DNA from 4 places in the Streptomyces sp. NPDC057963 genome. Region 2 is predicted to be linked to each of the others. Evidence: riboswitches for the same ligand, from Rfam matches in the RefSeq annotation. Region 2 holds a riboswitch; each other region holds the start of a gene.

What was found. Region 2 has a riboswitch for cyclic di-AMP ahead of ACFVT1_RS15995 (transglycosylase family protein). Riboswitches for the same ligand answer to the same signal wherever they lie in the genome.
Region 1: linked by a shared signal. The riboswitch ahead of ACFVT1_RS32645 (M23 family metallopeptidase) and the one ahead of ACFVT1_RS15995 (transglycosylase family protein) in region 2 are both predicted to bind cyclic di-AMP.
Region 3: linked by a shared signal. The riboswitch ahead of ACFVT1_RS36065 (M23 family metallopeptidase) and the one ahead of ACFVT1_RS15995 (transglycosylase family protein) in region 2 are both predicted to bind cyclic di-AMP.
Region 4: linked by a shared signal. The riboswitch ahead of ACFVT1_RS10240 (peptidase) and the one ahead of ACFVT1_RS15995 (transglycosylase family protein) in region 2 are both predicted to bind cyclic di-AMP.

The regions. Positions count from the first base shown of each region.
Region 1 covers NZ_JBHVPX010000020.1:21,390-28,967, reverse strand. The annotation lists gene ACFVT1_RS32660 (SPFH domain-containing protein) at 1-734, shown strand, start outside; tRNA gene ACFVT1_RS32655 (tRNA-Met) at 1,019-1,092, shown strand; gene ACFVT1_RS32650 (PP2C family protein-serine/threonine phosphatase) at 1,313-2,476, shown strand; cyclic di-AMP (ydaO/yuaA leader) riboswitch at 2,759-2,911, shown strand; gene ACFVT1_RS32645 (M23 family metallopeptidase) at 2,923-4,200, shown strand; gene ACFVT1_RS32640 (aldo/keto reductase) at 4,461-5,405, shown strand; gene ACFVT1_RS32635 (PrsW family intramembrane metalloprotease) at 5,492-7,192, opposite strand; gene trmB (tRNA (guanosine(46)-N7)-methyltransferase TrmB) at 7,253-7,578, opposite strand, start outside.
Region 2 covers NZ_JBHVPX010000006.1:83,361-90,938, reverse strand. The annotation lists gene ACFVT1_RS16000 (transglycosylase family protein) at 80-1,054, shown strand; cyclic di-AMP (ydaO/yuaA leader) riboswitch at 1,355-1,526, shown strand; gene ACFVT1_RS15995 (transglycosylase family protein) at 1,530-2,306, shown strand; gene eno (phosphopyruvate hydratase) at 2,642-3,928, shown strand; gene ACFVT1_RS15985 (septum formation initiator family protein) at 4,079-4,549, shown strand; gene ACFVT1_RS15980 (DUF501 domain-containing protein) at 4,611-5,219, shown strand; gene ACFVT1_RS15975 (exopolyphosphatase) at 5,311-6,252, shown strand; gene ACFVT1_RS15970 (NAD(P)/FAD-dependent oxidoreductase) at 6,747-7,578, shown strand, end outside.
Region 3 covers NZ_JBHVPX010000028.1:43,568-51,145, reverse strand. The annotation lists gene ACFVT1_RS36070 (M16 family metallopeptidase) at 1-1,215, shown strand, start outside; cyclic di-AMP (ydaO/yuaA leader) riboswitch at 1,572-1,738, shown strand; gene ACFVT1_RS36065 (M23 family metallopeptidase) at 1,752-2,558, shown strand; gene ACFVT1_RS36060 (GntR family transcriptional regulator) at 2,914-3,630, shown strand; gene ACFVT1_RS36055 (HPr family phosphocarrier protein) at 3,831-4,112, opposite strand; gene ACFVT1_RS36050 (GNAT family N-acetyltransferase) at 4,286-7,264, shown strand; gene ACFVT1_RS36045 (DUF5998 family protein) at 7,405-7,578, shown strand, end outside.
Region 4 covers NZ_JBHVPX010000003.1:725,522-733,099, forward strand. The annotation lists gene ACFVT1_RS10220 (STM4011 family radical SAM protein) at 1-306, shown strand, start outside; gene ACFVT1_RS10225 (SGNH/GDSL hydrolase family protein) at 303-1,148, opposite strand; gene ACFVT1_RS10230 (M23 family metallopeptidase) at 1,338-1,655, opposite strand; partial or broken gene ACFVT1_RS10235 (hypothetical protein) at 1,783-1,839, shown strand; partial or broken gene ACFVT1_RS10240 (peptidase) at 2,010-2,318, opposite strand; cyclic di-AMP (ydaO/yuaA leader) riboswitch at 2,324-2,478, opposite strand; gene ACFVT1_RS10245 (alpha-galactosidase) at 2,772-4,871, opposite strand; gene ACFVT1_RS10250 (tyrosine-protein phosphatase) at 5,115-5,927, shown strand; gene ACFVT1_RS10255 (DUF6126 family protein) at 5,951-6,118, opposite strand; gene ACFVT1_RS10260 (helix-turn-helix domain-containing protein) at 6,150-6,758, opposite strand; gene ACFVT1_RS10265 (aspartate aminotransferase family protein) at 6,843-7,578, opposite strand, start outside.

The DNA of each region.
Region 1 (7,578 bases), on a different contig from region 2:
AGATCGAAGACGCCACCGGCTACATCAAGAACCTCGCCGCCCCGCATGCCGCCGCCGTCGCCAGCCAGGCCCGGATCGCCGAGGCCAAGGCCGACCAGGAAGCCAGTCAGCGCGAGCAGCAGGCCGCCGCGCTCAAGGCGGAGTACGAACGCGATACCGCGATCAAGCGGGCCGGATTCCTCGCCGAGACCGAGCAGTACAACGCCCGCGCCGCGCAGGCCGGGCCCCTTGCCGGGGCCAGGGCCTCGCAGGAGGTCATCGAGGAGCAGACCGCGTTGGCCGAGCGGCAGGCCGCGCTCGCCGCGCAGCGGCTCGAAGGAGAGGTGCGGCGTCCGGCGGACGCCGAGGCGTACCGGCAGCGCACCCTCGCAGAGGCGGCCCGTGACCGGGTGAAGTTCGAGGCCGACGGCAACGCGTACACCGAACGGACCCTCGCCCAGGCACAGGCCGACGCCAACAGCGCGCGCGCCGCCTCGCTGCGCGACGGCAATCAGGAGCTCATCGCGGCCAACCGCATCGTCGAGAACCTGCCCGTCCTGGCCGACGCGGCCGCCCGCGGCATGTCGGGGGCCGACCTCACCGTTCTGAACGGCACCAGTGGTGTCAACGAGATGGCGGCGGGCGTGGTCAGCCAGGGGCTGGCGATCCTCCAGGCCCTGCAACGGGGCGCGAATCCGATGAAGTCCCCGGCGGTCGACGGGAAGACCGCTCCCCGTATCACCGAGACGAATTGAGGACTCCCCGAGACGAATTGAGGATGGCAGGGCGGCAGGGCGGCAGGACGGCAGGGCCGCAGGGTCGCGGGGCCACGGGGCCACGGGGCGGCGGGGCCCCCGGGGAGAAGATGCGGCGGGGCGGGGCGCAGAGGCCGACTGCTGGGGCCGGGCGTCGGGTGTCGGGCGTCGACAGCCGCGTGCCGGGCGAGCGCCGGAGTGGGCGCCGGAGTGGGTGCCGGGCGGTCATGATTCGTTCCGTGGTCATGAGCCCGCCGCACATGCCGTACAGTTGTGTTTACCGACGCGGGGTGGAGCAGCTCGGTAGCTCGCTGGGCTCATAACCCAGAGGTCGCAGGTTCAAATCCTGTCCCCGCTACTGAAGAGTCAGGCCCGGCACGCATACAGCGTGCCGGGCCTGACTCGTTCCGGCCGACCCGTCGACCCACGAAGGAGCAGGTCCGGGTGGTGTGTGAGCTGTGCCACGTACGTACCCCCATTGGCCGATGAGGAGTCGCCGGGCGACTCCGCTCCGGTGAGCCTGGGGGTGGGGCGCGGTACCGTCCGCAGCCGCGCGCGTACCGGGCAGGAGACCACAGGTGTGGAAGCGGCTGAGGCGGCGCGGCAGGCATGCCGAGGGCGACGGCACCCGTACCCGGCGGTTCGTCCGCGCGCTGCCCGCCCTGATGATCGTCGGCGGGCTGGTGTTCGATCTCCTGACGCCGCCGACCTTCACCGCCATTCCGCTGTTCGTGGCGGCGCCGCTGATCGCCGCGCCGTTCTTCTCGCTGTCCAGGACCATCTGCACCGGCATCGCCTCGATGCTGGCCGTCATCGTGCTGCGGCTGTACAGCGCCACGCTGCCGCAGGTCGTGCCGCTGATCGAGCTGCTCACCCTGGCCACCGTCTCCGTCCTCGCCGTTGTGATCAACGGGGTCGTACGGCGGGGCAATGAGCAGCTGGCCTCCGCGCGGGTCATCGCGGAGACGGCCATGCGGGCGGTGCTGCCGAAGCCGTCCGACCGGATCGGCGGGCTGCATGTGGCGGCGCGGTACGAGGCGGCGCAGGCGGACGAGTTCGTCGGCGGCGACCTGTTCGCCGTGACGGACACCCCGCAGGGGGTGCGGCTGGTCGTCGGGGACGTACGGGGGAAGGGACTCGATGCCGTCGAGTCGGTGGCGGTGATCATCGGGGCGTTCCGGGAGGCGGCCGAGCAGGAGCGTTCGCTGGAGGGCGTGGCGCAGCGGCTGGAGCGGGCACTGGCGCGGGAGGGGACGCGGCGGGGCGGGCTCGACGCGGTCGAGGGCTTCATCACCGCCGTGCTGGCCGAGATCCCGCCCGGGGGGTCCCGGGTGCGGATCGTCAACCGCGGTCATCCCGAGCCGATCCTGCTGCACCCGGACGGGGAGCTGGAGGTGCTGGGGCCCACGGTGCCCGCGCTGCCCCTCGGGATGGACCTGGGCGTGTGGCCCGACCGGGCGGACGAGTGGGATCTGCCGGCGGGGACGACCCTCCTCCTGTACACGGACGGTCTCTCCGAGGCGCGGAACGCCGACGGCGTCTTCTACGACCCGGCGGCCCGGCTGCGGGGGCGGATCTTTCCGGGGCCCGAGGAGCTGCTGTCCGCGCTGACCGATGACGTACGGCTGCACACGGGTGGCGAGACGACCGACGACATGGCGCTGCTCGCGGTCGTGCGTCCCGCGGAGGGGCAGCCGGACCGGCGCAGGACCGTGAAGATCGTGGGTCTGGAAGAGGTGTGACGGGCGGGGGCGTGAGCTCCGCGCGAGCCGGGCGCGACCTCGGGCGCGGGATGCCCACCGTACGTAATCGAAGCGCACCGCTCCGCATAACATTTGACGCAACGTCAGAATCCGGGTAATGACTGAAGGTCGATCAACTCATACCGTTCCGCCCGATTGTGCCCCGTAAAGTCCAGGCCAAAGACATGAACGATCAGTGGGAACAGCTTGGAATCAGGCACGGGTGTCTATTAACGTTCGATAACGCAGCGCGGTCGTCCCAGCCGTCGTCAGTGGCGGCACCGTGCGCGAGCGCCGAATTCCGCAAGGGAACCGGGGAACCACCTACATGGGGTGAATCGGACACCTGCGTCTCGTGAGAGACGGAGGGGCCCGTAGGAGACCTTCCTGCTCCGAACCCGTCAGCTAACCCGGTAGGCGAGAAGGAAGGAAAGGAGTGCGCCCCCGTGGCGTCCAACAAGCCTGCCCCCGAGGCCCCCTCTCGGTTCAACCCCGACTTCGTTTCCGATGTCGTCGCTGACTTCGATTCCCCGGCCGGACCCGACTCCGGCTTCGGCGCCGACTACGGAACCGCCCGGACCGGAACCGCCTACGGTGCCAACTACGGCACTGTCGCGACGGGATCGGCGTACGGCACCGACTACGGCACCGTCGCGACGGGAACGGCATACGGCACCGAGCCTGGCGGCGACTTCGCCGGTGGGCTCGGCGGCGAATTCCGCGCCGACGGCAACGGCGGGCCCGAGCGGGGCCGGGACGAGTGGAACCCCACCGAGGAGTCCGTCCGCCCCGTACGCGGCAAGCACCGCGTCGCCAAGCAGCGCAACGGACTTGCCCGTAGCTCCACGGTGCTCGGGGTCGGCGTCATCGCGGCGGTCGGTGCGGGCGGCATGGCCACCGCGCAGAGCAAACCGCCGGTCTCCATCTCCCTTCCCGACTCCATCGCGGACAACCTCCCCGATGCCAAGTCCCTTCCGGGCGTGGGCTCTCTCTTCTCCGACGAGTCCGAAGCCGACAAGGCCGCGGACGCCGCCACTGCTGCCCCGCTCACCACCGCCGGTCTCACGACCGCCGAGGCCGAACAGGGCACGGTGGACGCGGGTGAGGCGCTCCGCGCGCGCATCCTCCAGCAGGCGGAGCAGCAGCAGGACGCCGCCGACGCCGAGGCGAAGGCCGCCCAGGAGAAGGAGGCCGCGGAGAAGGCCGCCGCCGAGGCCAAGAAGCAGCAGGACGCCGCCGAGGCCAAGGCCGCCGCGGAGAAGAAGAAGGCGGAGGAAGAGGCCAAGAAGAAGGCCGAGGCCCTGCGGCTCGCCAAGCTCGCCGCCAGCTACGCCCTTCCGACCTCCTCCTACACGATCACCTCGACCTTCGGCCAAGCCGGCTCGATGTGGTCCTCCGGCTACCACACCGGCCTCGACTTCGCAGCGCCGACGGGTACGCCGATCAAGGCCATACACGGCGGCACCGTCAAGTCGGCCGGCTGGTCCGGTTCGTACGGCTACCGCACGGTGCTGGAGCTCGACGACGGTACGGAGCTGTGGTTCTGCCACCAGTCCTCCATCGGCGTCAGCGTCGGCCAGAAGGTCTCCACCGGTGAGACCATCGGCCGAGTCGGCGCGACCGGCAACGTGACCGGCGCGCACCTCCACCTGGAGGTCCACACCCCCGCCGGTACGGGCATCGACCCGATGGCCTGGCTGCGCGGCAAGGGCCTCAACCCCTGATCCGCAGGTCACCCTCCCGATCCGCGTGATCCGAGCCGGTTCGCCGGCCGCTGAACCCCGGCAGCCCTGACGCTCACCCCCCGACGTCAGGGCTGCCGGTCTGCCGGAGCAGCACAGCCGTCGGAGCAGAGGGAACAGCCGGCGCATTCGGCCAGCCGGTGCATTCGGTCAGCCGGTGCGTTCGGCCAGCTGGCGCATTCGGCCCGCGGAGCAGTCGGCCCGTCGGAATAGTGGTGCCGCCGGGATTCGTTGATCCATTTATGACTTCTCTTCGCAAGCTGGGCTCCTCCGACCTTCAGGTCTTCCCGCTCGCCCTCGGCGGCAACGTCTTCGGCTGGACCGCCGACGAGGCGCAGTCGTTCGCGGTGCTGGACGCCTACGCCGCGGCGGGCGGCAACTTCATCGACACCGCCGACGCCTACTCCGCCTGGGTCCCGGGCAACGAGGGCGGCGAGTCGGAGACCGTCATCGGGAAGTGGCTCGCGGCCCGCTCCAACCGCTCCGACATCGTCGTCGCCACCAAGGTCGGCGCCCACCCCTCGTACAAGGGGCTCTCCGCCACGAACATCAAGGCCGCGGCCGAGGAGTCGCTGCGCCGGCTCGGCACCGACCACATCGATCTGTACTACACGCACTTCGACGACGAGACCGTCCCGGTCGAGGAGATCATCACCGCCCTCGACAAGCTCGTGAAGGAGGGCAAGGTCCGGGAGATCGCTGCCTCCAACATCAGCCCCGGGCGGCTCCAGGCGTCCCTGGACTTCTCGGAGCGCGAGGGGCTCGCCCGGTACGTCGCCCTTCAGCCGCACTACAACCTGGTCTCGCGCGACACGTACGAGGGCGAGCTCCAGGAGACGGCCGCACGGGCCGGGCTCGCCGCCGTCCCGTACTTCGCTCTGGCCTCCGGCTTCCTCACCGGCAAGTACCGTCCGGGTGCTTCGGTGGAGAGTGCCCGCGCCGAGAAGGCCGGTGAGTACCTGGGGTCGGAGCGGGGGCAGAAGGTCCTGGCCGCGCTCGACAAGGTCGCCCAGGGGCACGACGCTGAGGTCGCGACCGTCGCCCTGGCCTGGCTCGCGTCCCGGCCGACCGTCGCCGCGCCGATCGCCTCGGCCCGTACGGTCGAGCAGCTGCCCGCGCTGGTGGCCGTCGCCGACCTCCGGCTGACCGAGCAGGAACTGGCGGAACTCACCGAGGCATCCGCCTGACGGGCACGAGCACGAGCACGAGGGCGGGAGCGAGGGCGGGCGGCCGTTCATGGATCGTGGTCGCGGTCGCCTGTTCGTGAACGGCCCTACTGCGGGGGCGGTGGCCGGTGCGGGTTCAGGTAGGGGTTGTACCCGTTCCCGCCGGGCTGCGGGTGCGCCGGCCGCGGGTAGGCGTGCGGGGCCGGCGGCACGTGGTGGGGGTGCAGGCGGCCCGTCGCCTGCGCCGCGTACGTCAGCGCGGGGGCGGCCACGCCCCGGCGCTGCCAGAGGTGGTGCAGCAGCTCCAGCTCGCGCTCGGCGAAGTCCGGGCCCGCGGTCCCACGGCGGGCCTGCCGACGCAGCGAGGCCAGTGAGGTCGCGAATGATTCGTACTCGGCGACCGCGCGGGCGGCAGCTCTGCCGTGGGCCTTGGCCTGCGCTTCGACATGAGCCCTGACCTGCGCGCGCCTCGGCGCGTATCCGGGTGCGTAACCCGGTCCGAATCCCGGTCCGAATCCCGGTCCGTAGCCGGGTGCGTACCCCGGTCCCGGGCCCGGACCGGGGTACGGCCTTGGTCCGTATCCCGGTCCGTATCCTGGCCCGTATCCCTGCACGTGCCCCGGTCCTTGCCCGTGTCCCGGCCCATATGCCGACGCGTACGGCGGCGGCCAGTGTCCCGGTCCGTACGGACCCACCCGGATTCCCCCGGCCGCCGCCGCGTGTCGTTGGCGTGCCGCGTCACGGGCCATGCCGCGGGCCCGCATCGAGGAGAGGGCGAGTGGTTCGGCGGGGGTCAGCCAGCCGGCCGCCGCATAGGCGGGCAGCTCCGCGGCGAGCGTACGCAGCTCCCGTCGGCGCGACCAGATCGCCAGCCAGGTCACCAGGCCGAAGACCGGGACCATGAAAAGCCCGTACACGGCGTAGAAACCGTACGGGCCGAACGTCGCCGACCCGTTCCACAGGGCATGCATGCCCATGGCGAGGACGAGTCCGAGCAGCGGCAGCGCGATGCGCCGGATCCGGCGGCGCCGCGCACCGGCTGCGGCGAGCCCGAAGCCTATGCCGGTCAGCACGGTGAAGAGGGGATGCGCGAACGGCGACATCACCGCCCGTACGAAGAACGTCGCGGCCGTCACCGAGACGACGCCCGAGGTACCGATCTGCTGGTCCTCACCGAAGGCGTTGCCCAGGTAGAGGATGTTCTCGGTGAACGCGAAGCCGCTCGCGGTGAAGCCGGCGACGACGATGCCGTCGACGATCCCGTTGAACTCCCGTCTTCGGAACAGGAAGATCAGCAGGACGGCCGCGGCCTTGGCGCTCTCCTCGATCACCGGCGCTATGACCGTGGCACCGAGGGTGTCGGCGTGCGACGGGTCGGCGGTGGCCGTGGCTATCCAGCGGGTCGCGAACGAATTCGCCAGGATCGCGACCAGAGCGGCCGCGAACGCCCCCCAGGCGAAGGAGAACAGCAGATTCCGCCAGGGCGCCGGTTCGACCCGGTCCAGCCAGCGGAACGCGGCCATCAGGAGCGGGACGGGCAGCACGGCGAGACCCAGGCCGACGAGAAATCCCTCGGTGCCCGTCTGATCGCGGACCAGGGCCAGGATCGCCAGTCCGCACAGCGCGAGCACCGTGCACACGGCCGCGATGCGGAATGTCCTGCTGCGCCACACCATCCCGACGCGGCGCGGCCGGTAACGCCAGTGCCTCCGCTCCGGTACGGCAGCCAGGATCTCGCCGACCCGCTGCTCCTCGAGCACCGGGACGGCCGGCTGCGACTGCCGTTGCTGGACAGACCCGTCGGACACCACCCGATGACCCTAACGAGCAGCACTGACACCTGGCCATGGGGCACCAGGGCTATCGGCTCAGCGGCGGGCGAAGAGCAGGTCGTGGACGACGTGACCCTTGTCGAGGCCCTGCCCCTCGAACCGGGTCAGCGGCCGGAACGCCGGCCGCGGCGCATAGCCGCCGTCCGCCTGGGTGTTCTCGAACAGCGGGTGTGCGGACAGCACCTCCAGCATCTGCTCGGCGTACGGCTCCCAGTCGGTCGCGCAGTGGATCACGGCCCCCGGCTTCAGCCGCTGCGCCGCCAGATCGAGAAACTCCGGCTGGATCAGCCGCCGCTTGTGATGGCGCTTCTTGGGCCAGGGATCGGGGAAGTACACCCGCAGCCCGTCCAACGAGTCCGGCT
Region 2 (7,578 bases):
CTTGTGACACGCGTTCGAGTCCCGCTAGGTTCACCGTTCGACTCACCCGTCACTTGTCAGTCACACGGAAGGCATCCCCATGGGCTCCGCGAACGGCAGACACCGTCGCCCTCGTCAGGCACCCGCCATCGTCGTCGCCGCGGGCGTGACCGGATCGGCCATCGCCATCCCGCTGCTCGGCGCGGGCGGCGCGCACGCGGCCGACGCCAAGACCTGGGACCGGGTGGCCGAGTGCGAGAGCGGCGGCATGTGGAGCGCCGACCTCGGCAACGGCCTCTACGGCGGCCTGCAGTTCTCGCAGGAGACCTGGAAGGCGTACGGCGGCGAGTCGTACGCCGCCCGTGCCGACCTCGCCAGCCGCTCGCAGCAGATAGCCGTGGCCGAGAAGGTCCTGGAGAACCGGGGGCCGAAGGCCTGGCCCAGTTGTGCGGTCATCTCCGGCCTCGCGGAGGACGGGACGCTGCCGGGCGTCGATCCCGGGGTCGCGCCCCCCGCCGAGCCGACACGGAGCACGGAGCCGGCTGACGGCGCGTCGACGCCCCCGTCCGGGGACGCCACGCCGTCGGACGCCGCCCCGGACGCCGCCTCGGGCGGTACGGGCGGTAGGGGCAGCGCGGACCGTTCGAAGGGGGCGGGCGCCGCCCACGGGCCGGCGGGCAGGGCCGAGCCGTCCCGGACGTCTTCTGACGCCCCGTCCTCCGGTGCGCCCGACGCCTCGGACCCGACCGGCTCGGCCGACTCGACCGGCGGCACGAGTGGCAAGCACCGCGGCGCACCGGCCCCCGAGGAGGGCCGGAACGCGAACGGCGGCGTCGACCGCGAGTCGGGCCGGCATGCCTCCCGCGGTGACGGTGACGCGCGCGACGCGGGCGCGTCGACCGCCGACGGCACGTACACCGTCCGCTCCGGCGACAACCTCTGGGCGATTGCTGACGCACAGAAGGTCCCCGGCGGCTGGCCCGCGCTGTACGAGGTCAACAAGGATGCCGTCGGATCCGACCCGGACCTCATCCTCCCCGGCCAGAGCCTCGATCTCGACGTGAAGGCCGAGTGAGAGCGGTCTGATAATCGGCTGAAAGAGCCTCAAAATCTGGGGTAGTTCAGAGACCTATGTCCGCTTATGCGTAAGTGAGACATGGGTCTCTTTGCGTCAACTGGCGTGTCGCGCCCGGGGAGCCCTTCCGTATCGCCTCCCACCTGCGAAAACGACGGTTCCTCAGATGCAAGTAAGGGCTGATTGTCCGATGTGTCCATCTTTGAATGTAGGGGTTGCGTATGTTTACGGTCGGAACCGCTCGCACCGCGGGCCCCGTCGATCGTCACGCCGAATCCTGCCGTCGGTCGAAGGGAACAGACGCGTAAAGCGCCGTAGGCAGGAGCGGGGGACCCAGGTAAGCGCCGGGCCCGATCGTCGAAGGACGCATCAGGACCGGCTTGGGGTGAAGTCGCGTGCTAGGACGTGCGACCGGGCAACTCACTTGGCCCGAACCCGACAGCTCACCTCGTAGGCGTCGGTGAGGGGAAGTTCCATGCTGTTTTCCGGCAAGGGCAAGCACCGCCGCCCGTCCAAGGCCGTCCGCGTCGCCACGCTCGCCGGTGTCGCCGGTACCGCCGTCGTCGTTCCGCTGATGGGTGCGACCGGCGCCTCCGCCGCCTCCGTCGCCACCTGGGACGCCGTCGCCCAGTGCGAGTCCGGTGGCAACTGGTCCATCAACACCGGCAACGGCTACTACGGCGGCCTGCAGTTCTCGCAGTCCAGCTGGGCCGCCGCCGGCGGCACGCAGTACGCCCCCCGCGCCGACCTGGCCACCAAGGCCCAGCAGATCGCCACCGCCGAGCGGCTGCTCGACATGCAGGGTCCGGGGGCCTGGGGCTGCGCCGGCGCCGGCAACCTGACCAACGACGGTGTCAACCCGGGCGTCGACACCGGCTCCTCCTCGAAGTCCAGCTCCAGCTCCAGCGCCACCGGGCAGCAGAGCGCCCCGGCCGCGCCGAAGCAGCAGTCGCGGCCGGTCCAGCAGGCCCAGCCGAAGAAGGCCGAGCGCACCGAGGCCCCCGCCGCCTCCCGCTCGGACCGCTCCGCCGCCCCGCAGGCCGAGTCGAAGAAGACCGTCACCACCCCGACCGGCGAGAAGGTCAAGAAGGGTGACGGCGAGTACAAGGTCGTCTCCGGCGACTCCCTGAGCGAGATCGCCGCCGAGCACCAGGTCGAGGGCGGCTGGCACCAGCTGTTCGAGCTGAACAAGGACATCGTCAAGGACGCCGACCTGATCTACCCGGGTCAGCAGCTGCACCTGACCAAGTAGTCCAGGCTCTCTCCTCCCTGAGCACCCCGGCCCGGCGCGCATTCCCCCGTACGCGCCGGGCCGGGGTTTCCCGTGTCGCGCACCACCACCGCGAGGTGCCGGCGCCGCCACGCGCCGCCTCCGCGAGGCGCGCCACCTCTGGGTGATCGTTCAACTGTTGTAGTTACTGACCAGTAAAATTCTGACTGTTTGTCTGCTTACGCGCGCCCTTGGGTCCTTTTTCGTCCCAGGGGACGGGCGGTCGTCGGGCTGAGCGGGCCGGGCCGGTTAGGCTCTTGTCGCAAGGCCAAAGTGACCCTGCACAACCAGTGTCATATCCCAGAAGGAGATGCCTCGTGCCGTCCATCGACGTCGTCGTAGCCCGGGAAATCCTCGACTCCCGGGGGAACCCCACGGTCGAGGTCGAGGTTGGCCTCGACGACGGCAGCACGGGCCGTGCTGCCGTCCCGTCCGGCGCCTCCACCGGTGCGTTCGAGGCCATTGAGCTTCGCGACGGTGACCCCAACCGCTACCAGGGCAAGGGCGTCGAGAAGGCCGTCCTCGCCGTGATCGAGCAGATCGGCCCGGAGCTCGTCGGCTACGACGCGACCGAGCAGCGGCTGATCGACCAGGCGATGTTCGACCTGGACGCCACCGAGAACAAGGGCTCGCTCGGCGCCAACGCCATCCTCGGTGTCTCGCTGGCCGTCGCCCACGCCGCCTCCGAGGCCTCGGACCTGCCGCTCTTCCGCTACCTCGGCGGCCCGAACGCGCACCTGCTGCCCGTTCCGATGATGAACATCCTCAACGGTGGGTCGCACGCCGACTCCAACGTGGACATCCAGGAGTTCATGATCGCCCCGATCGGCGCGGAGTCCTTCTCCGAGGCCCTGCGCTGGGGTGCCGAGGTCTACCACACGCTGAAGAAGGTCCTGAAGACCAAGGGGCTTTCGACCGGTCTCGGCGACGAGGGCGGCTTCGCGCCGAACCTGGAGTCGAACCGCGCCGCCCTCGACCTCATCGTCGAGGCCATCAAGGAAGCCGGCTACATCCCGGGCAAGGACATCGCGCTCGCACTCGACGTCGCCGCGTCCGAGTTCTACAAGGACGGCACGTACGAGTTCGAGGGCAAGTCCCGCTCGGCCGCCGAGATGACCGAGTACTACGAGGAGCTCGTCTCCGCGTACCCGCTGGTCTCCATCGAGGACCCGCTGTACGAGGACGACTGGGCCGGCTGGAAGGTCATCACCGACAAGCTCGGCGCCAAGGTGCAGATCGTGGGCGACGACCTGTTCGTCACCAACCCGGAGCGTCTGGCCCGCGGCATCGAGGAGGGCTCCGCCAACGCCCTGCTCGTCAAGGTCAACCAGATCGGTTCGCTGACCGAGACCCTGGACGCCGTCGAGCTTGCCCAGCGCAACGGCTTCAAGTGCATGATGTCCCACCGCTCCGGCGAGACCGAGGACGTCACCATCGCCGACCTCGCCGTCGCGGTGAACTGCGGCCAGATCAAGACCGGCGCCCCGGCCCGCTCGGACCGTGTCGCCAAGTACAACCAGCTGCTGCGCATCGAGGAGATCCTCGACGACGCCGCGGTGTACGCGGGCCGCTCCGCGTTCCCCCGGTTCCGCTCCGCGAACTGACGAGCACGGCGCTCCGCGAACCGGCGGGCACGGCGCCCTGTGAACTGAGCACAGGCCCGTCAGGGGCCAAAGGCACCGGCCTCCGTCCGTCCCCGCACTCGGTCCCGTACCGTGTGCGGGGACGGACGTGCGTAATGGGGAGGCGGAGACATGGCCGCGAAGGACCGGGACCGGTTCTCCACCGCGACCCGGCTGCGGCTGCTCGGTGAGCAGACCGCGGCCCGCGTCTACCGCTCGCAGACCCGCCGTCAGGCCCGCCGCTCCCGGCTCACCGGCCGGGCGGCCTTCCTCGCCCTCGTCGTCTGCTCCCTGGTGGTCGCGCTTGCGTACCCGATGCGTCAGTACGTCTCGCAGCGGGACGAGATCGCCGACCAGGAGCGCCTGGCGCGGGAGGCCCGGACCCGCACCGAGGAGCTGCGCGACGAGAAGGCGCGCCTCCAGGACGACGCCTACATCAGGCAGCTGGCCCGCAAGCACCTGCACTACCTTCTTCCCGGGGAGACCGGTTACACCGTGATCGACCCCGACGCGGTCAAGGAGCGCAACGGCGACACGGACGGGTCCGGCCGGCCGTGGCACTCCAACCTCTGGGACGGCGTCGACAGCGCCGACCGCGACTGAACCCCTTCTCATCCCTCTGCAGAACCGCAGTTCGAGCAGCCCGATCAGAACCTAGGCAGGCATGGAAACCCCCCCTCCGCAGACCGAGTCCACCGCGCCCACCGAGGCGGACATCGCCGCGTTCCAGCAGCAGCTGGGCCGCCCGCCGCGCGGGCTGCGCGCGATCGCGCACCGCTGCCCGTGCGGCAACCCGGACGTGGTCGAGACCCAGCCCCGGCTGGAGGACGGTACGCCGTTCCCGACGACGTACTACCTGACGTGCCCGCGTGCCGCGTCCGCGATCGGCACGCTGGAGGCGAACGGCGTCATGAAGGAGATGACCGAGCGCCTCGGCACCGACCCGGAGCTGGCCGCCGCGTACCGGGCCGCGCACGAGGACTACCTTGCCCGGCGCGACGCCATCGAGGTGCTGGAGGGCTTCCCGAGCGCGGGCGGCATGCCGGACCGGGTGAAGTGCCTGCATGTGCTGGTCGGGCACTCGCTGGCCGCCGGGCCCGGGGTGAACCCGCTGGGCGACGAGGCGATCGCGATGCTGCCGGAGTGGTGGCGCAAGGGGCCGTGCGTCTCGCCGTGCGGCGTGCCGGAGGAGAAGAACGGCTGGACCGTCAAGGAGTCGGAGGGCGGGCACTTCGCGTTCCGGCCGGCCGATGGCGCGCCGGACGAGGGCTGACCGTTCTGCGGGGGCTCGCGCCCCCGGACCCCCGCTCCTCGATCGCCGGAGGGGCGTGATTGGGGGCTGCGCCCCCGGACTAGGAGCACCCATGACCCGCGTGGCCGCCATCGACTGCGGTACCAACTCCATCCGCCTGCTCGTCGCCGACGCGGACCCGTCCACCGGTGAGTTCGCCGAGCTCGACCGGCGGATGGAGATCGTCCGCCTCGGCCAGGGCGTCGACCGCACCGGCCGGCTCGCGCCCGAGGCCCTGGAGCGGACGTTCGCCGCCTGCCGCCAGTACGCGGAGGTGATCAAGGAGCACGGGGCGCAGAGGATCCGCTTCGTCGCCACCTCCGCCTCCCGTGACGCGGAGAACAGGGACGAGTTCGTCCGCGGGGTGCTGGACATCCTGGGTGTCGAGCCCGAGGTGATCAGCGGCGACCAGGAGGCGGAGTTCTCCTTCACCGGCGCCACCAAGGAGCTCGCGGGCCGCGACCACCTCGCGAAGCCGTATCTCGTCGTGGACATCGGCGGCGGCTCCACCGAGTTCGTCGTCGGCGACGACCACGTGCGGGCCGCGCGCTCCGTGGACATGGGGTGCGTCCGGATGACCGAGCGGCACCTCGTGCGCGACGGTGTCGTGAGCGATCCGCCGGCCCCGGAGCGGATCGCCGCGATCCGCTCCGACATCGACGCGGCCCTCGACCTCGCCGAGGAGAGCGTCCCGCTCACCGGCGCCGCCACCCTCGTCGGCCTCGCCGGGACGGTCACCACGGTCGCCGCGATCGCCCTGGGGCTCGACGCGTACGACTCCGAGGCGATCCACCACTCCCGGATCTCCCTCGACCAGGTCCGGGAGATCACCGGACGGCTCCTCGCCTCCACCCACGCCGAGCGTGCCGCGATCGGCGCGATGCATCCGGGACGGGTCGATGTGATCACCTCCGGGGCGCTGATCCTGCTCGCCGTGATGGAGCGGACCGGGGCCCGGGAAGTCGTCGTCAGCGAACACGACATCCTCGACGGAATCGGCTGGTCGGTCGCCTAGACCCGCTCCCGCGGCGGTGGCCGGCGGCGGGCACCGGCCCCTGGGAAGGCCGGTGCACGCCGGCCTTCCCAAGGGGTGCGAGAACGGTGCTCATACGCATTTTGGCCTGCACTTTTGAGCTGGCGTGGGCCACCCGGGGGGCGCTTCGCGGGACACGTCGCGACGAAGTTCGTGAACTTCTTCACAAGGAATTCGGCCCCGTGGAGGGCAGTTCTGGTCCGTATGGGCATCCAGGGCCCCTCGCGGGGGCGTTCCGTGTCGATACGGGACCGTTCCGGGCGCGTTGCCGGCGCGTGAATCGGGGCGGTGGTTCACCTCGTCCGGAGGCTCAAGGTCCAGCTCACAGGCGGTGAGCAACGTTCGCCACCATGCCGTGGTTCCCCTTCGGCGCCATGACCTCGGTCACGCGGGCGGCGGAGTGTAGCAGAGGGTGGGCGATACCTTGTGAAGGGGCTCACGAGCCCGCCCTCCGAGGGGGGTGGATACTCGATGGCATGAGCACCACGGAGCGTCCCAGGATCCTCGTAGTAGGCGGTGGGTACGTAGGCCTGTACGCAGCTCGACGCATTCTGAAGAAGATGCGCTACGGAGAGGCGACCGTCACGGTCGTCGACCCGCGCTCGTACATGACGTACCAGCCCTTCCTCCCCGAAGCTGCTGCCGGCAGCATCTCGCCTCGGCACGTCGTCGTCCCGCTGCGACGCGTACTGCCGAAGGCCGAGGTCCTCACCGGCCGCGTCACGACCATCGATCAGGACCGCAAGGTCGCCACGGTCGCGCCGCTCGTCGGCGAGGCCTACGAGCTGCCCTTCGACTACCTGGTCATCGCGATGGGCGCGGTCTCCCGCACCTTCCCGATCCCCGGCCTCGCCGAGCAGGGCATCGGCATGAAGGGCATCGAGGAGTCCATCGGTCTGCGCAACCACGTCCTGGAGCAGCTGGACAAGGCCGACTCGACGACCGACGAGGAGGTCCGCCGCAGGGCGTTGACCTTCGTCTTCGTGGGTGGCGGGTTCGCCGGTGCGGAGACCATCGGCGAGGTCGAGGACATGGCCCGCGACGCGGCGAAGTACTACACGAACGTGAAGCGCGAGGACATGCGCTTCATCCTCGTCGACGCCGCCGACAAGATCCTTCCCGAGGTCGGCCCGAAGCTGGGCACCTGGGGCCGGGAGCACCTGGAGTCCCGTGGTGTCGAGATCTTCCTCTCGACCTCCATGGACTCCTGCGTCGACGGTCACGTCGTGCTGAAGAACGGCCTGGAGGTCGACTCCAACACGATCGTGTGGACGGCCGGCGTGAAGCCGAACCCGGCGCTGGCCCGCT
Region 3 (7,578 bases), on a different contig from region 2:
GAGGGCCTCGACGGTGTGGCCACGATCATGTCGCGGGCGCTCTCCGAGGGCACCGACAAGCACACCGCCGAGGAGTTCGCCGCCGAGCTGGAGCGCTGCGGCGCCACCCTCGACGCGCACGCGGACCACCCCGGCATCCGGGTTTCCCTGGAGGTCCCGGCCTCCCGGCTGGCCAAGGCGCTCGCGCTGGTGGCCGAGGCGCTGCGAGCGCCCGCCTTCGCCGACAGCGAGGTCGAGCGGCTCGTGCGCAACCGGCTCGACGAGATCCCGCACGAGCAGGCCAACCCGGCCCGCCGCGCCGCCAAACAGCTCTCCAAGGAGCTCTTCCCGGCCTCGGCGCGGATGTCGCGCCCGCGTCAGGGCACCGAGGAGACGGTCGAGCGGATCGACTCGGCCGCCGTGCGCGCCTTCTTCGACGCCCATGTCAGGCCGTCCACGGCGACCGTCGTGGTCGTCGGCGACCTCACCGGCATCGACCTGGACACCCTGCTGGCCGACACCCTCGGCGACTGGTCGGGCGACACCGCCGAGCCCCGTCCCGCCCCGCCGATCACCGCGGACGACACCGGCCGGGTGGTGATCGTCGACCGGCCGGGCGCGGTGCAGACGCAACTGCTGATCGGCCGGATCGGCGCCGACCGGCACGACAGCGTGTGGCCGGCCCAGGTGCTCGGCACGTACTGCCTGGGCGGCACGCTCACCTCCCGGCTGGACCGGGTGCTGCGCGAGGAGAAGGGCTACACCTACGGCGTGCGGGCCTTCGCCCAGGTGCTGCGGTCGTCGGCCCCGGACTCCGCCGCGGGGCCGACCGGTGCCGCGATGCTGGCCATCAGCGGATCGGTGGACACGGAGTCCACGGGACCGGCGCTGAAGGACCTGTGGACGGTACTGCGGACCCTGGCGGCCGAAGGGCTGACCGATGAGGAGCGCGAGACGGCCGTGCAGAACCTCGTGGGTGTCGCACCGCTGAAGTTCGAGACGGCGGCCTCCGTCGCAGGCACCCTCGCCGACCAGGTCGAGCAGCACCTCCCGGACGACTACCAGGCGCATCTTTATGCCCGGCTCGCGGAGACCGGCACGGTCGAGGCGACCGCGGCGGTGGTCAGCGCCTTCCCGGGCGACCGGCTGGTCACGGTCCTCGTCGGTGACGCGGCGCAGATCGAGGAGCCGGTCCGGGCGCTGGGCATCGGAGAGGTGTCGGTGGTCGCCGGCTGACCGGGCCGGCCCGTTGCGCGTGGCGGTCCGCCGGTGGCGGTCCGCCCGTGCCGCCTCACCGCTCGGCCGCCTCTTCCGGCGGAGGACCGACGGGGCGGACCGAGTGTCGGCTGCGCCGCTCGGCCCCCCAGCTGGCCCACCATCCGGTGTCATGTGTCCACATACCGGGACAAGAGGAAGGCTCCTGTGAGCGAGATCTCGCTGGAGCCTTCCTTTTTGTCCGTTCTGGTGGAGGGGTTGCCTGTCTGCCCTGTGGGATGCGCTACAAAACGGCCTGTCCGTTTGGTGAATGAAAGTGACCCCGCTTAGCGTCGGCTGGGCTGTCCGTCACTCGTACGCCGCATCCGCGACGCACCGGGCAGCCATCGCCGAGTCCCCGTCAGGCGCGAGCCTGGGGAGCCGGGGACCCACGCAGTCCCTGGGGTGAATCGGATGTCTGGGCCTCGGTGAGGCCGGGGCGTCCGTAGGAGACCTTCCTGCTCCGAACCCGTCAGCTAACCCGGTAGGCGAGAAGGAAGGAAAGGACCAGCCACTTCATGGCGTTCACCCGTGCCACCGGGAAGCATCGTGCCCCGAGCCGACTGACGTGCAGGAGCGCGAAGATCGCCGGCGTCGCGGCCCTGGCCACCACCGGCGTCGTCGGCGGCATGGCCGCGCCGGCCCTCGCCGCGGACGCGTCCGTCAGCGAGACCGGCCTGAACCAGGTCATCGCCATCGACAGCGCCCTCGCCGGCCAGATCGACGCCCAGGCCGACGCGCAGCGGCGCCAGGCCGATGCCGCGGCGAAGGCGGAGGCTCAGCGCAAGGCGGAGGCCCAGAAGCGGGCCGAAGCCAAGAAGAAGGCGGAGGCGAAGGCCAAGGCCGACGCGAAGCGCGAGGCCGAAGCGCGCGCCGAGAAGGCGCGCGCCGCCCGGTCCGCCGAGCGCACCCGCCTGGGAGCCTTCCAGCTCCCGGTCGCCGGTTCGTACGTCACCACCGGCTACAAGTCCAGTGGCTCGCTCTGGTCGTCCGGCAGCCACTCGGGCATCGACTTCCACGCCGCGTCCGGCAGCTCCGTCGTCGCCGTCGGTGCCGGTACGGTCGTCGAGGCCGGCTGGGGCGGCGCGTACGGCAACAACATCGTGCTCCGGATGACGGACGGTACGTACACGCAGTACGGCCACCTCTCCTCGATCGGCGTCTCCGTCGGCCAGAGCGTCGGCGCGGGACAGCGGATCGGCCTCTCCGGTTCGACCGGCAACTCCACCGGCCCGCACCTCCACTTCGAGGCCCGGACCACGCCTTCGTACGGCTCCGACATGAACCCCGTCGCATACCTGCGCGCCCACGGCGTCAACGTCTGACCGACGCCCCCGCAGCACCCCTTCGAAGGCCCCGGCGATACGCCGGGGCCTTCGCCGTGCCCGCGGTGCCGTGCCGTGCCCGCGGTGCCGTGCCGTGCCCGCGGTGCCGTGCCGTGCCCGCGGTGCCGTGCCGTGCCCGCGGTGCCGTGCCGTGCCCGCCGGGCCCGGCCCGCCGTGCCGACCCGCAGTGCCCGGCTCCGGCGCCCTCCCGTGGTTCCTGCCCGCCGCGCCGTCCGTGGCCAAAAGATATTCATGAATTTCTGCCCGGCATCGGAAATGCGGCCGCATTGGAATAGAGTCGCGGAACAGGCGTCGGCCGGCCGCGTTCCGCGGGGATCGAGGCGGAGGTTCGGGCATGCACATTCCCGCGCATTCGGTATGCACGGCAATCCGTGACGACATCGTCTCCGGTGTCTTCGAACGCGGCAGCCGGCTCACCGAGGAGTTGCTGGCGCGCCGTTACGGGGTCTCCCGTGTGCCGGTACGGGAGGCGCTGCGCACCTTGGAGTCCGAGGGGTTCGTGGTCACCCGGCGGCATGCGGGCGCCTGTGTCGCCGAGCCCACCGAACAGGAGGCGGCCGACCTGCTGGAGGTCCGGATGCTGCTGGAGCCACTGGGTGCCGCACGTGCCGCGCACCGCCGCACCGAGGCGCATCTCAAGGTGCTGCGCGGCCTGGTCGGGCTCGGCCAGGAGCGGGTCGGGCGGGGTGAGAGGGAGGATCTTCGCTCGCTGGGCGGCTGGTTCCACGAGACGTTGGCGCAGGCCTCCGGCAGCCCCGGCCTGATCGCGCTGCTCACCCAGCTCCGGCACAAGATCGCCTGGATGTACGAGGTCGAGCAGCCGGCCCGCCCGGCGGACTGCTGGGCCGAACGCGGAGCCATCGTGGACGCGGTGGCGCGCGGCGACGCGGAACGGGCCAGGGCGATGGCCGCCCAGCACGCCGAACGGGCCGCGGCCGCGCACCGGCTGCGCCGCACCGACCGGCCGGAACGCGGACCCGCGGCATCCCGCACCGACCGGCCGGAACGCGGACCCGCCGCCTCCCGCACCGGCCCGGTGAGGGCTCCGTAACATCCCGTAAACGCCACAGGCGACCGGCATTAACCATTACGCCGTATACAAAGAGCTGCCATTCCGTGGGGCTTTCTTCAGGCTGCCCGAATTACCTTTTCGCACGGGAATGTATTTGCCCGGTCCGGACCGGGAATGCGAAAGAGCCGCGGACCCGGTCAAGGGTGTCGCGGCTCTTTGAGGGGAGGGCAGGAAACGGGTCAGACCGTCTCCGGCAGCTCGTCGAGCCCTTCGGCGACCAGCTTCGCCAGGCGGTCCAGGGCGGCCTCGGAATCGTCGGCCTCGGACGCGAGCACGATCTCCTCGCCGCCGTGCGCGCCGAGACCGAGCACCGCGAGCATGGAGGCGGCGTTCACCGGGTTGCCGTCGGCCTTGGCGATCGTCACGGGGACGCCGGAAGCCGTGGCGGCACGGACGAAGATGGAAGCGGGGCGGGCGTGCAGGCCCTCGGCCCAACCGACGTTGACGCGGCGCTCAGCCATGGTTCTGCCCTTCACGAATCAATAGTTGTCTAGACCAGTCTCTCACGCAGTGCGCGATGCTCCGGCCGACCCGCGGCAGGCGTTACAGCCCGTGCCGCACCGCCGCTCGGCCCCCTCAGACTGCCCCGGCCCCAGGGCCTACGCGACTGCTGACGGAGTCGTAGTCTTTGCCCATGCAGCCCTCGCCGGAGCAGAGTCCGCATCACGCGTACCCCGACCACTGGGAAGCAGACGTGGTCCTCCGCGACGGAGGAACCGCGCGGATCCGGCCCATCACCACGGACGACGCCCAACGGCTGGTCAGCTTCTACGAGCAGGTCTCCGACGAGTCGAAGTACTACCGCTTCTTCGCTCCGTACCCCCGTCTGTCCGACAAGGACGTGTACCGCTTCACCCATCACGACTACGTCGACCGGGTGGGGCTCGCGGTCACGGTCGGCGGCGAGTTCATCGCGACCGTCCGCTACGACCGGATCGACGAGCGGGGCAGGCCCGCCTCCGCGCCCGCCGACGAGGCCGAGGTCGCCTTCCTCGTCCAGGACGCGCACCAGGGCCGGGGCGTGGCCTCGGCGCTCCTCGAACACATCGCGGCCGTCGCCCGGGAGCGCGGCATCCGCCGCTTCGCGGCCGAGGTGCTGCCCGCCAACAACAAGATGATCAAGGTGTTCCGGGATGCCGGGTACACCCAGCAGCGCAGCTTCGAGGACGGCTCCGTCCACCTCACCCTGGACCTCGAACCCACCGCCGAGTCCCTCGCCGTCCAGCGCGGCCGGGAACAGCGGGCCGAGGCGCGCTCCGTACAACGGCTGCTCGCCCCCGGCTCCGTCGCCGTCATCGGTACCGGCCGCACACCCGGCGGGGTCGGCCGCACGGTCCTGCGCAATCTCCTCGGGGCCGGTTTCACCGGTCGTGCATACGCCGTGAACCGCGCCTTCGCCGCCGACCAGGGCACGATCGACGGGGTCCCGGCCCACCGTTCGATCGGCGAGATCGGCGAACCGGTCGACCTCGCGGTCGTCGCCGTCCCGGCCGACCGGGTTCCCGAGGCCGTCGCCGACTGCGGCGAGCACGGTGTCCAGGGGCTGGTCGTGCTCTCCGCCGGGTATGCCGAATGGGGAGCCGAGGGCAGGGAACGGCAGCGGGAGCTGGTCCGCCAGGCCCGCTCGTACGGGATGCGGATCATCGGACCGAACGCCTTCGGCGTCATCAACAACGCCGAGGCCGTCCGGCTGAACGCCTCCCTGGCCCCCGAGCCGCCCGCTCCCGGACGCATCGGCCTCTTCACCCAGTCCGGAGCGATCGGCATCGCGCTGCTCTCTGGGCTCTACCGGCGCGGCGCCGGGCTCTCCACCTTCATCTCCGCGGGCAACCGCGCCGACATCTCGGGCAACGACTTCCTGCAGTACTGGTACGAGGACCCGGACACGGACGTCGCCCTGCTGTATCTCGAATCGCTCGGCAACCCCCGCAAGTTCACCCGCCTCGCACGGCGCACCGCGGCGGTGAAGCCCGTGGTCGTGGTGAAGGGCGCCCGGCACAGCGGATCCACCCCGCCCGGCCACGCGGTACCGGTCAGCCGTATCCCGGACGCGACGGTCTCCGCGCTCATGCGGCAGGCGGGCGTGATCCGGGTCGACACGGTGACGGAAATGGTCGACGCGGGCCTGCTCCTCGCCGACCAGCCGCTCCCGGCGGGCCCGCGGGTCGCGATCCTCGGCAACTCCGAGTCGCTCGGCCTGCTCACGTACGACGCCTGCCTGGCCGAGGGGCTCCGCCCGCGCCCGCCCCTCGACCTCACCACCGCCGCGACCCCGCAGGACTTCCGGGACGCCCTGACCGAGGCCCTCGCCGACGACGGCTGCGACTCGGTGGTCGTCACGGCCATCCCGTGGGTGGGTGAGGACGGCCAGGCGGAACCGGGCGACGGAGAGGTACTGGCGACCGCCCTGCACGCGGCCGCGGCGGCCGGCCCCGCCAAGCCGGTGGCCGTCGTCCACGTGGAGATCGGCGGCCTGGCGGAGGCGCTCGCCGCGGCCACCAGCACGGTCGCGCAGCAGCGCCCCTCGACGCAGTCCTCCTCGGCCGCGCCCCCCTCGCGCGCCGGAGCCGAAGCCCGGACCGGCCCCGCCCCGGCGCACACCACTTCGGCCGCCGCCCCCGGCACGGCCACCGCCGACCCCGGCGCGGAGGGCAAGGCAGGCCCGGAAGGCAAGGCAGGCACCGACGTCCGGGAAGGCGCAGGATCCGGCCCCGGTTCCGGCCCCCGCACCCGTGCCGGCCGGATCCCCGCCTACCCCGCCGCCGAGCGGGCCGTGCGCGCCCTGGCCGAAGCGGTGAGGTACGCGCAGTGGCGACGGCAGGCGGCCGTGCCCGGCAAGGTGCCCGAATTCCTCGACGACACCATCGACGAACAGGGCGCCGCCGGCCTGATCGATGCCCTGCTCGGCCCGGACCCCGATCCGCGGGGCAGGCCGCTCGCGCACGAGGAGGCGGGCGAACTTCTGGGCCGCTACGGCATCACCGTACGGCCGACCCTGCCGGCCCCCGACCCGGAAGCCGCCGTCGCCGCGGCGGCGCGGCTCGGCTATCCCGTGGCGCTCAAGACCACCACGCCCCACCTCCGCCACCGCGCCGATCTCGGCGGTGTCCGGCTGGACCTCGCCAACGAGAGCGCGCTGCGCCGGGCGTACGGGGAACTGACCGCTCTGCTCGGCAAGCCCACCGAACTCCGACCGGTCGTCCAGGCCATGGCGCCGCGCGGTGTCGACACCGTCGTGCGGGCCACGATCGATCCGGCGGCGGGCGCCGTCCTCTCCTTCGGGCTCGCGGGCGCGCCCTCCGAACTCCTCGGCGACACCGCCCACCGTCTCGTTCCGGCCACCGACCGTGACGCCGCCGAGCTGATCCGGTCCATCCGGGCGGCCCCGGTGCTGTTCGGCTGGCGGGGCGCGGCGCCCGTGGACACCGCGGCCCTCGAAGAGCTGCTGCTGCGGGTGTCCCGGCTGGTCGACGACCATCCCGAGGTCGTCTCCATCGCCCTGGAACCGGTCGTGGTCTCCCCCCAGGGGCTGACCGTTCTCGGCGCGAGCGTCCGGCTCTCGCCGCCTCCGGCCCGTACCGACCTCGGGCCCCGCCGCCTCCCCAACTACTGACCGGCCACCGGCCGAACGCCATCGCTCCGTCCCCGGCCGCAGGACGGCCGCGAACGCGCCGGTCTCCTCACCTGCCGGGCCCCGGTCGCCCTGCCGGACGACGTCCCCGGCAGTCATCCGTCCCCCGTAGGATGGTCCTCATGGCTAAGACCGGTACGACGACCCAGGGGCTGCGCACGGCGATCGAGCGCAGTGGCTACTACCCGGCCCTCGTGGCCGAGGCGGTGGAGGCCGCCGTGGGCGGTGAGCCGGTCGCTTCGTACCTGGTGCATCAGGAGACCACCTTCGACTCCAACGAGGTGCGCCGCCACGTC
Region 4 (7,578 bases), on a different contig from region 2:
TCGGTGGACGGCGACGGCACGGTGCGGCGCTGTCATTTCGTCCCGGCGGAACTCGGCAATCTCTACGACGGCAGCTACCGGCGCTCGCTCGGCCCACGCGCCTGTCCGCTGGCCGTCTGCGACTGCCACATCGGCTATGTGCATCTGGAGACGCTGCCGCTGTACGACGTCTTCGCGGGCGGGGTGCTGGAGCGGATACCGGCGCCACCGCTGTCTTCCCTCGCCGGACGGGCCGGAGCCGCCGGACGGGCCCGGGGCTCAGGCCCGTCCGGCGAGCGAGGACACCACGGCCGCGGCCCCGTCTAGAGAGGCAGCAGGTCGGGCCGCTTGGCCTCGACATGGTCGCCGGAGGACTCGCCGCGCAGCCGTCGGCCGATCCACGGCACCAGGTACTCGCGCGCCCAGTGGATGTCGTCACGCCGTACTTCGAGCGTGCCGCGCTGTGCCTGCGGGGGCCATTCCTGGTCGGGGTCGGCCGGCACGTCGAGGCCGAGGACCTGGGCGGCGCGCAGCGCGACCCTGGTGTGTCCCTCGGGCGACAGATGGAGCCGGTCGTCGTCCCAGGCACGCCTGTCCTGGACGGATCGCAGCGACCACAGGTCGAGGACCGGGCAGTCGTAGCGGTCGGCGATGGCCCGCACATGGGCGGTGTAGGTGGCGATCTTGCCGCGCAGATGGCGCAGCACGGGGATGCCACGGGTGTCGAAGCCGGTGGTGACCATCACGGTGCCGACCGATTCGGTCAGCTCGGCGACCGCGCGCTCGAAGCGCTCGGCCACGTCGTCGGGGTCGGTGCCGGGCCTGATGATGTCGTTGCCGCCCGCGCAGAAGCTCACCAGGTCGGGTGCGAGCTCCTTGGCGCGCGGCACCTGCTCCTCGACGATCTGGTCGAGGAGGCGTCCGCGTACGGCGAGATTGGCATATCTGAAATTCCCGTGTGCGGAAGCCTCGGTGCTCGATTCCGCATCGGGGTCAGGGAGCTGGTCCGCGAGAAGTACCGCGAATCGGTCCGCCCAGCCGACGAAGGCCCCGTCCGGACCGGGGTCGCCCACCCCTTCGGTGAAACTGTCGCCAATCGCTGCGTACGACCCGATGACACCATGTCGGTTGATGACGCCACGTTGATTTTTTCTCGAATCGTCTGCCACAAACGCCCATCCTGCACTGCCGAATGTGACCTACGCGACCGTAATAAGGGGTTGACGGTTGGTGAGATAGACCACCCGGTCAGATCTTGGTAAAGGGGGAATAAGCAGAAGGGGCGGTGCGCCGCCGCGCACCGCCCCTTCCGTGTTGCTCAGGTCATGCCGTGCTGCTCAGCTGCCCGTCCGTCCGGCTCAGACGTAGACGCCGTGCGAAGCCAGGAAGGCGATCGGGTTGATGTCCGAGCCGTACCCCGGACCGGTGCGGACCTCGAAGTGCAGGTGCGGTCCGGTGGCGTTGCCGGTCGAGCCGGAGAGGCCGATCTGCTGACCGGTGCTCACGGACTGGCCCGCCGAGACGGAGAGCGAGGACAGGTGGCCGTACTGCGAGTAGTGGCCGTCGGCGTGCTTGATGACGACCTGGTTGCCGTAGGCGCCACCCCAGCCGGCGGTGACGACGGTGCCGGAGGTGATGGCCTTCACGCTGGTGCCGGTGAAGACGGGGAAGTCGATCCCGGTGTGGCTGCCGCTGGACCAGTTGGAGCCGGAGGCGCGGTAACCGGTGGTGTGGTTGCCGGGGACCGGGTGCGCGTAGCCGGAGCCGGTGCTCCGACCGGCCGTGGCGGAGGTCTTGGACTCCGTGACCGCCGAGGCCTTGGCCGGGGCGGACTTCGCCGGGGCAGTCTTTGCCGGGGCAGTCTTTGCCGGGGCGGACTTCTCCGCCGCCGACGAGGGAGCCGAGGGGGCCTTCGACGGGAGGGCCGCGCCCGCGCCGGTGGGCGCGGAGTGGTCCGCCGCCTTGCCGCCGAGCGTCAGCTTCATGCCCGGGAAGATCAGGCCGGGGTCGTCGCCGACGACCGCGCGGTTGTCCTGGTACAGCTTCTGCCAGCCGCCCTCGATCTTGTGGTCGGCGGCGATCTTCGACAGCCAGTCGCCGGAGACGACGGAGTACGTCGTGGTGGCGGCCTGCTTCTGCGCGATCGGCTTGGCCGGGGCGGCGTGCGCGACGGCGGAGGCCGACTGCGGGGCGGCGGCCGGGGCGGCCTGCTCCGCGGCGTTGGCACCCGTGGCGCCGAACAACGGCAGTGCGATGACGGCTCCACCGGCGCCTGCGGCGGCGATGCCACGGGCGATGGTGCCGGCCTTCGTATGACGGTGCTTACCCGATATGGGCATGACGTGCTTCCTCTCCGGCGCCTGCGAGGTGAGCTGTCGGGTTCGGGCTGGAGATGCCCGGCCGCGGCGAGCGCGGCTTCACCCCGAGCCGGCCGGATTTCTCCGGACGGCGGCCTACCTGGTTCCCCCGCTCCTGCCACACGATGAGTGGATGTGAATTCCGGACGGCGGCAGGATTAGGCGGTCCATCCGGATTGACGGTGACCGTAAGCGAGTCGGGACGGCGAGAACAAGCCACTGGTTCCACGCCGGAATCCGCGCCAGGAAATCGGCGCGGAATTCCGGTCACACTCCGTGGATTAAGGATCTTGCCTTTCCGTGCCGCGCAGGGAATGGCCGACCGCCCCGTCGGTACACACCGTCACGGATATGATTCCGCTCACGAGAGCGCGATCATCTCCCGTACGGACAGGGCAAGTTTGACCAAATGCACCTATTACGGACATTTCGTGCTCATCGTGCGCGTCGGAGCCTCAGCACCCCTGCGTCGAGATCCCCCCGGAGCCCGGTGTGCAGCCCCTGATGGAGCAGTGCCGAGCCGTGGTGCACCGCCCCCGTGTCACGGCAGGTGTACGTCGCCGCGGGGTCGAGTCCGCACAGTCGCAGGGCCGGAGGCAGCTCCCCGTACCTTTGCGCCTCCAGCCACGTCAGGACCACGATCTCGTCCCCCTGGACGTACTGGACCGCACTGAGACCACCGCGCGGGGCGCGCAGCCGGTACAGCGCGCCGTGCTGCACCACCGGCCGGATCTCCTTGTAGAGCTCCACCCAGGCCCGCGCCTCGGCCAGCTCCTCCTCGCTCCACTCGGCGAGGTCCCCACCGACCCCGAGCACGCCCGCCATCGCGCTCACGAAGCGGAAGCGCAGTGAACTGACCCTGCCGTTGAGCTGGGTATTCGGGCTGTCGGTGACCCACGCGGCCATCACCCGAGCCGGATGGATCTGGCCGAAGCCCTCCTGGATGGCGAGGCGGTCGAGCGGGTCGGTGTTGTCCGAGGTCCACACCTGGTCCGTACGGGACAGAATCCCCAGGTCGACCCGGCCGCCACCGCCGGAGCAGGACTCGAAGGCGACCGAGGGGTGCGCGGCCCGGAGACGGTCGATCAACGCGTACAGGGCGTCGACATGCTCGATCCAGAGCTTCTGCGGATATTCCTCGCCCGGCCAGCCGGCGTCGGTGAAGGAGCGGTTGAAGTCCCATTTCACGTAGTCGATGGGCGCGCTGGAGAGCAGTGCGTCCAGTTGTTCCCAGAGATATTCCTGCACATCGGCGCGGGCCAGATTGAGCACCAGTTGATTACGGAACTCGGTCCGCTTCCGCCCGGGAAAGTGCTGCACCCAGTCGGGGTGCGCGCGATGGAGATCGCTGTCGGCATTGACCATTTCCGGCTCGACCCAGATACCGAACTGCATGCCGAGACCGTGGACTTCGTCGGCGAGCGGCTTGAGCCCGGCGGGAAAGCGGTCCGGATTCGGTGTCCAGTCACCGAGCCCCGCCCGGTCGCTGGTGCGCTGCCCGAACCACGCGTCGTCCACGACGAACAGTTCCACGCCCATCGCGGCGGCACGCTCGGCGAGGGCACGCTGCTGGTCCTGCGCGATGTCGAAGCCCGTCGCCTCCCAGGAGTTGTAGAGCACCGGCCGGGGACTCGAGGCGTCCGGGATCACATGGGCCAGCTGCCACGCGTGCCAGGCACGGCTCGCCCCGCCGAATCCCTCCCCGCTCCACAGACCGGCGAAGACCGGCGTGGTGTATGACTCTCCCGGCATGAGCAGCAGCAGCCCCGATTCGTCGTGGCCTGCGCCGCCGGTGATCTGCACGAGTCCGTCGGGAAGCCGCTGCACGGAGATCCGCCACGACCCGGACCAGCCGAGCGCGCAGCCGTACACCTCGCCGCTCTCCTCGGTCGCCGCTCCGTCGGCGTCGAGTGCGACCCACGGCAGGTACTGGTGCCCGGTGTGGCCGCGCCTGCTGGAGATGACGCTCTCGCCGTACATCAGCTCCGCCCGGGCGAGCCGCGACTCCGCCGCCCAGCGGCCGTGCAGCCGGCTCAGCCGCCAGGCGTCGCGGGCCGGCAGCGCCCAGGCGGCCGCGTCGGCGCGCAGCAGCTCCAGCGGCGGACCGTCCGCCCCGGCGTGGGCGACGGTGGCCCAGCGCTCGACGACATCGGAGTCGTCCCGCATCCGGTAGTGCAGGGTGAGCGCGAGCCGGTGCACGGAGTCGGTGAAGCCGATACGGAGTTCGTCCCCGTCCACCGCGGCGCCGGAGAAGGCCCACTCGGTACCGCGGACCTCCGGGGTACGCACCGAGAGAGCCGGGCGGACGAACCGGGGGCCGCCCTCCACGGGGTACTCCTCGTGGCCGTCGAGCGGGGACTCGAAGCCCCTGGCGGGCTGCTCCGGCGCCGCGGCCAGCGCCTCGGCAGCGGCCAGGGAGATCCGCGGCCCCCAGTGCAGATGGACCAGTTCGTCCCGCTCGGTGAGTCGCAGTGCGTAGCTGCTGCTCGCCCCGGTGAGCAGCCAGGTCCGGCCCTTGTCGCCAGTCTCGATCATCTTGCCCCCACATTCCAACAGTTCCGCACATCATCAACCATCGCCGGGTGAGTGGGCAACGGTCCGGCGAGGAATTCGGCGGACCGATTCACCGCGGGGGCACGGGGGTTCGCCGGGGTATCGACAACCATGGGCCGAGATGATTGCCTGAGGAATCAATGTCGTATCGTCGCGGAAGTGGCCTTGCCGACGGCTCGCGTCGGCGCCAGACACTCCAGGAGACATCAAGAAAGGCAGGACACTGTGACGCAGCAGTTGCCCCGGATCCCGTCGACGGAACCCGAGCTGGCGGGCGTCCGCAACTTCCGCGACGTGGGCGGACTGCCCACCGTCGACGGCCGGCGGGTGCGGTACGGGCGGCTCTTCCGCAGTGGTCACCTCGCGCACGCCACCGCCGAGGACACGCTCTTTCTCGGCGGCCTCGGTCTGCGCACGGTCTTCGACTTCCGCAATGCGGCCGACCACCGGCTCGACGGCCTGGACGTGGAGCTGCCCGGCGTACGGAATGTCAGCATTCCGCTCTCCGACCCGGCCGACGGCGCGGAATTCTGGCGGATGGTCCGCGACGGCGACCTCGATCAGCTGCGCTCGGTCCTCGCGGACGGCAAGGGGGCGAACCGCATGATCACCTCGTACCGTTCGATCATCCGGGACCGCACAGCCGAGCACAGCCGGGTCCTGCACGCCCTGGCCGAGGACGGCGTTCCCGCGTTGATGCACTGTGCGGCGGGCAAGGACCGGGCCGGTCTGTCGATCGCCGTGTCACTGCTCGCGGTCGGCGTCGAGCGCGATGCCATCGAGGCCGACTACCTGAAGTCCAACGACGCCCACCGCCGCTACAAGGTCCGGCGCAGCGACACCTCGGCGGAGGGCATGTCGGCCGAGGTGATGGAGCTGCTCAATCCGCTCTTCGGTGCCCATGCGGACTATCTGGCCGCGGCCTTCGCCACCATCGAGGAGACCTGGGGCAGCACGGACCGCTATTTCTCCGAGGGGCTGAAGCTTGCCCCCGAGACCCGGGAGCGGCTGCGCGGCCGGCTTCTGGACGAGGCGTAGCGCGAACCGCCGGGCGGCGGTGGTCAGCCCTTGCCGGCCACCGCGAAGAGCAGGTAGAGGAAGGCCGCGAAGATGTGTCCGGCGATGAGGTAGGCGAACAGCCGGATCACCACGCCGCGCGGGAACTTCCGCTCCTGGGCCTCGTAGTTCTTGTTGGACCCGAGCGGGTCGAAGTTCTCTGAATCGGACATGACGGTCCTCTCTGACGACCGGACGGGCCGGTCAGCGACGGTGGATGCCGCTGCCGAGACACAGCTCGGCGGCGGGGCTCTGCAGCAGGGTATGGACGAAGAGCAGCTCGGCACCGTCGCGGTCGACGGCCGTGATGCGGTGCGGGGTGAGCGAGTCGAAGTGCGCGCTGTCACCGGGGGCGAGATCGTGCACGGTCTCGCCGAGCGTGACCCGGAGGTGCCCGATGAGCACGTACAGCCACTCCTCGCCGGGGTGGACGCGGACGAGATCACCCTCCGCCCCGTACGGAACCCGGACGCGCAGCGCCTGCATCGCCCGGCCCGAGCCGCCGGCCTGCTGGTACATCCAGCCGTCGGCCTCGGCCCCCTCGAACTTCCCGCCGCGGATGATCGCCTCCCGTTCGGGGGGCGTCTCGCCGAGCAGTTCGGAGACCGTCGTACCGTAGATCCTGGCAAGACCGAGGAGCATCGGCAGCGAAGGCTGCCGACGGCCCGTTTCGAGCCGGGAAAGATGGGCGGGCGACAGCCCCGCCCGCTGGGCGGCGGTCTCCAGGGTGAGACCACGGCCGCGGCGCAGGTCACGCAGTCGTGGCGCGACCTCGGGCAGCTCGTCGGCCACCCCTCCGTCTGGAGTGTTCATGTACCCATTGGGCCAGGATTTTTCCTCGGAGGCAAATTTCTTGCCTCCGAGGCAAACAGCGTGAAGCCGGAAGGGCCCGCGGGGTCAGCGGTTGGCGACGGCCTGCTTCACCAGGGTCCTGCCGAAGTCCCACATCAGCCCGCCGCCGCTGTGCGCGTCGTCCATGACCGCGGTGAACGCCGTGACGAACCGGTCGACCTCGGGCTCCCCGATCACCAGTGGCGGAATCAGTTTGATCACTTCGAGGTGATCTCCCGAGACCTGGGTGAGGATGCGGTGCTTCTGGAGCAGGGGCACCACCACCATCTGCGCGAAGAGGCCCTTGCGGGCCGCCTGCAGCACGGTCCAGCGGCTGCGCAGCTTCAGTGACGACGGCCGGCCGAACTCGATGCCGATCATCAGCCCGCGCCCGCGCACCTCGTGCAGCAGCTCATAGCGGCCGACCAGCGCGGTCAGCCGCTCGCGCAGCAGGTCACCGGTGCGGCGCGCGCCCGCGACGATCTCCTCGTCCTCCATCACCGCGAGGACCGCGAGCCCGGCAGCCATCGCCTGGGCGTTGGAGCCGAAGCTCGCGGAGTGGACCAGGACCCGGTCCATCGACGAGTAGACCTTCTTGAAGATCCAGTCCTTGCCGAGAGTCGCCCCGACCGGCACGTAGCCGCCGGAGAGGGCCTTGGCCACACAGACCAGATCGGGTTCGACACCCTCCTCGTGCTGGTAGGCGTAGAAGTCGCCGGTCCTCCCGAGGCCGGTCTGCACCTCGTCGGCGACGAGCAGCGCCCTGTGCTTGCGCAGCAGTTCCTGCGCAGCCCGCAGGAAG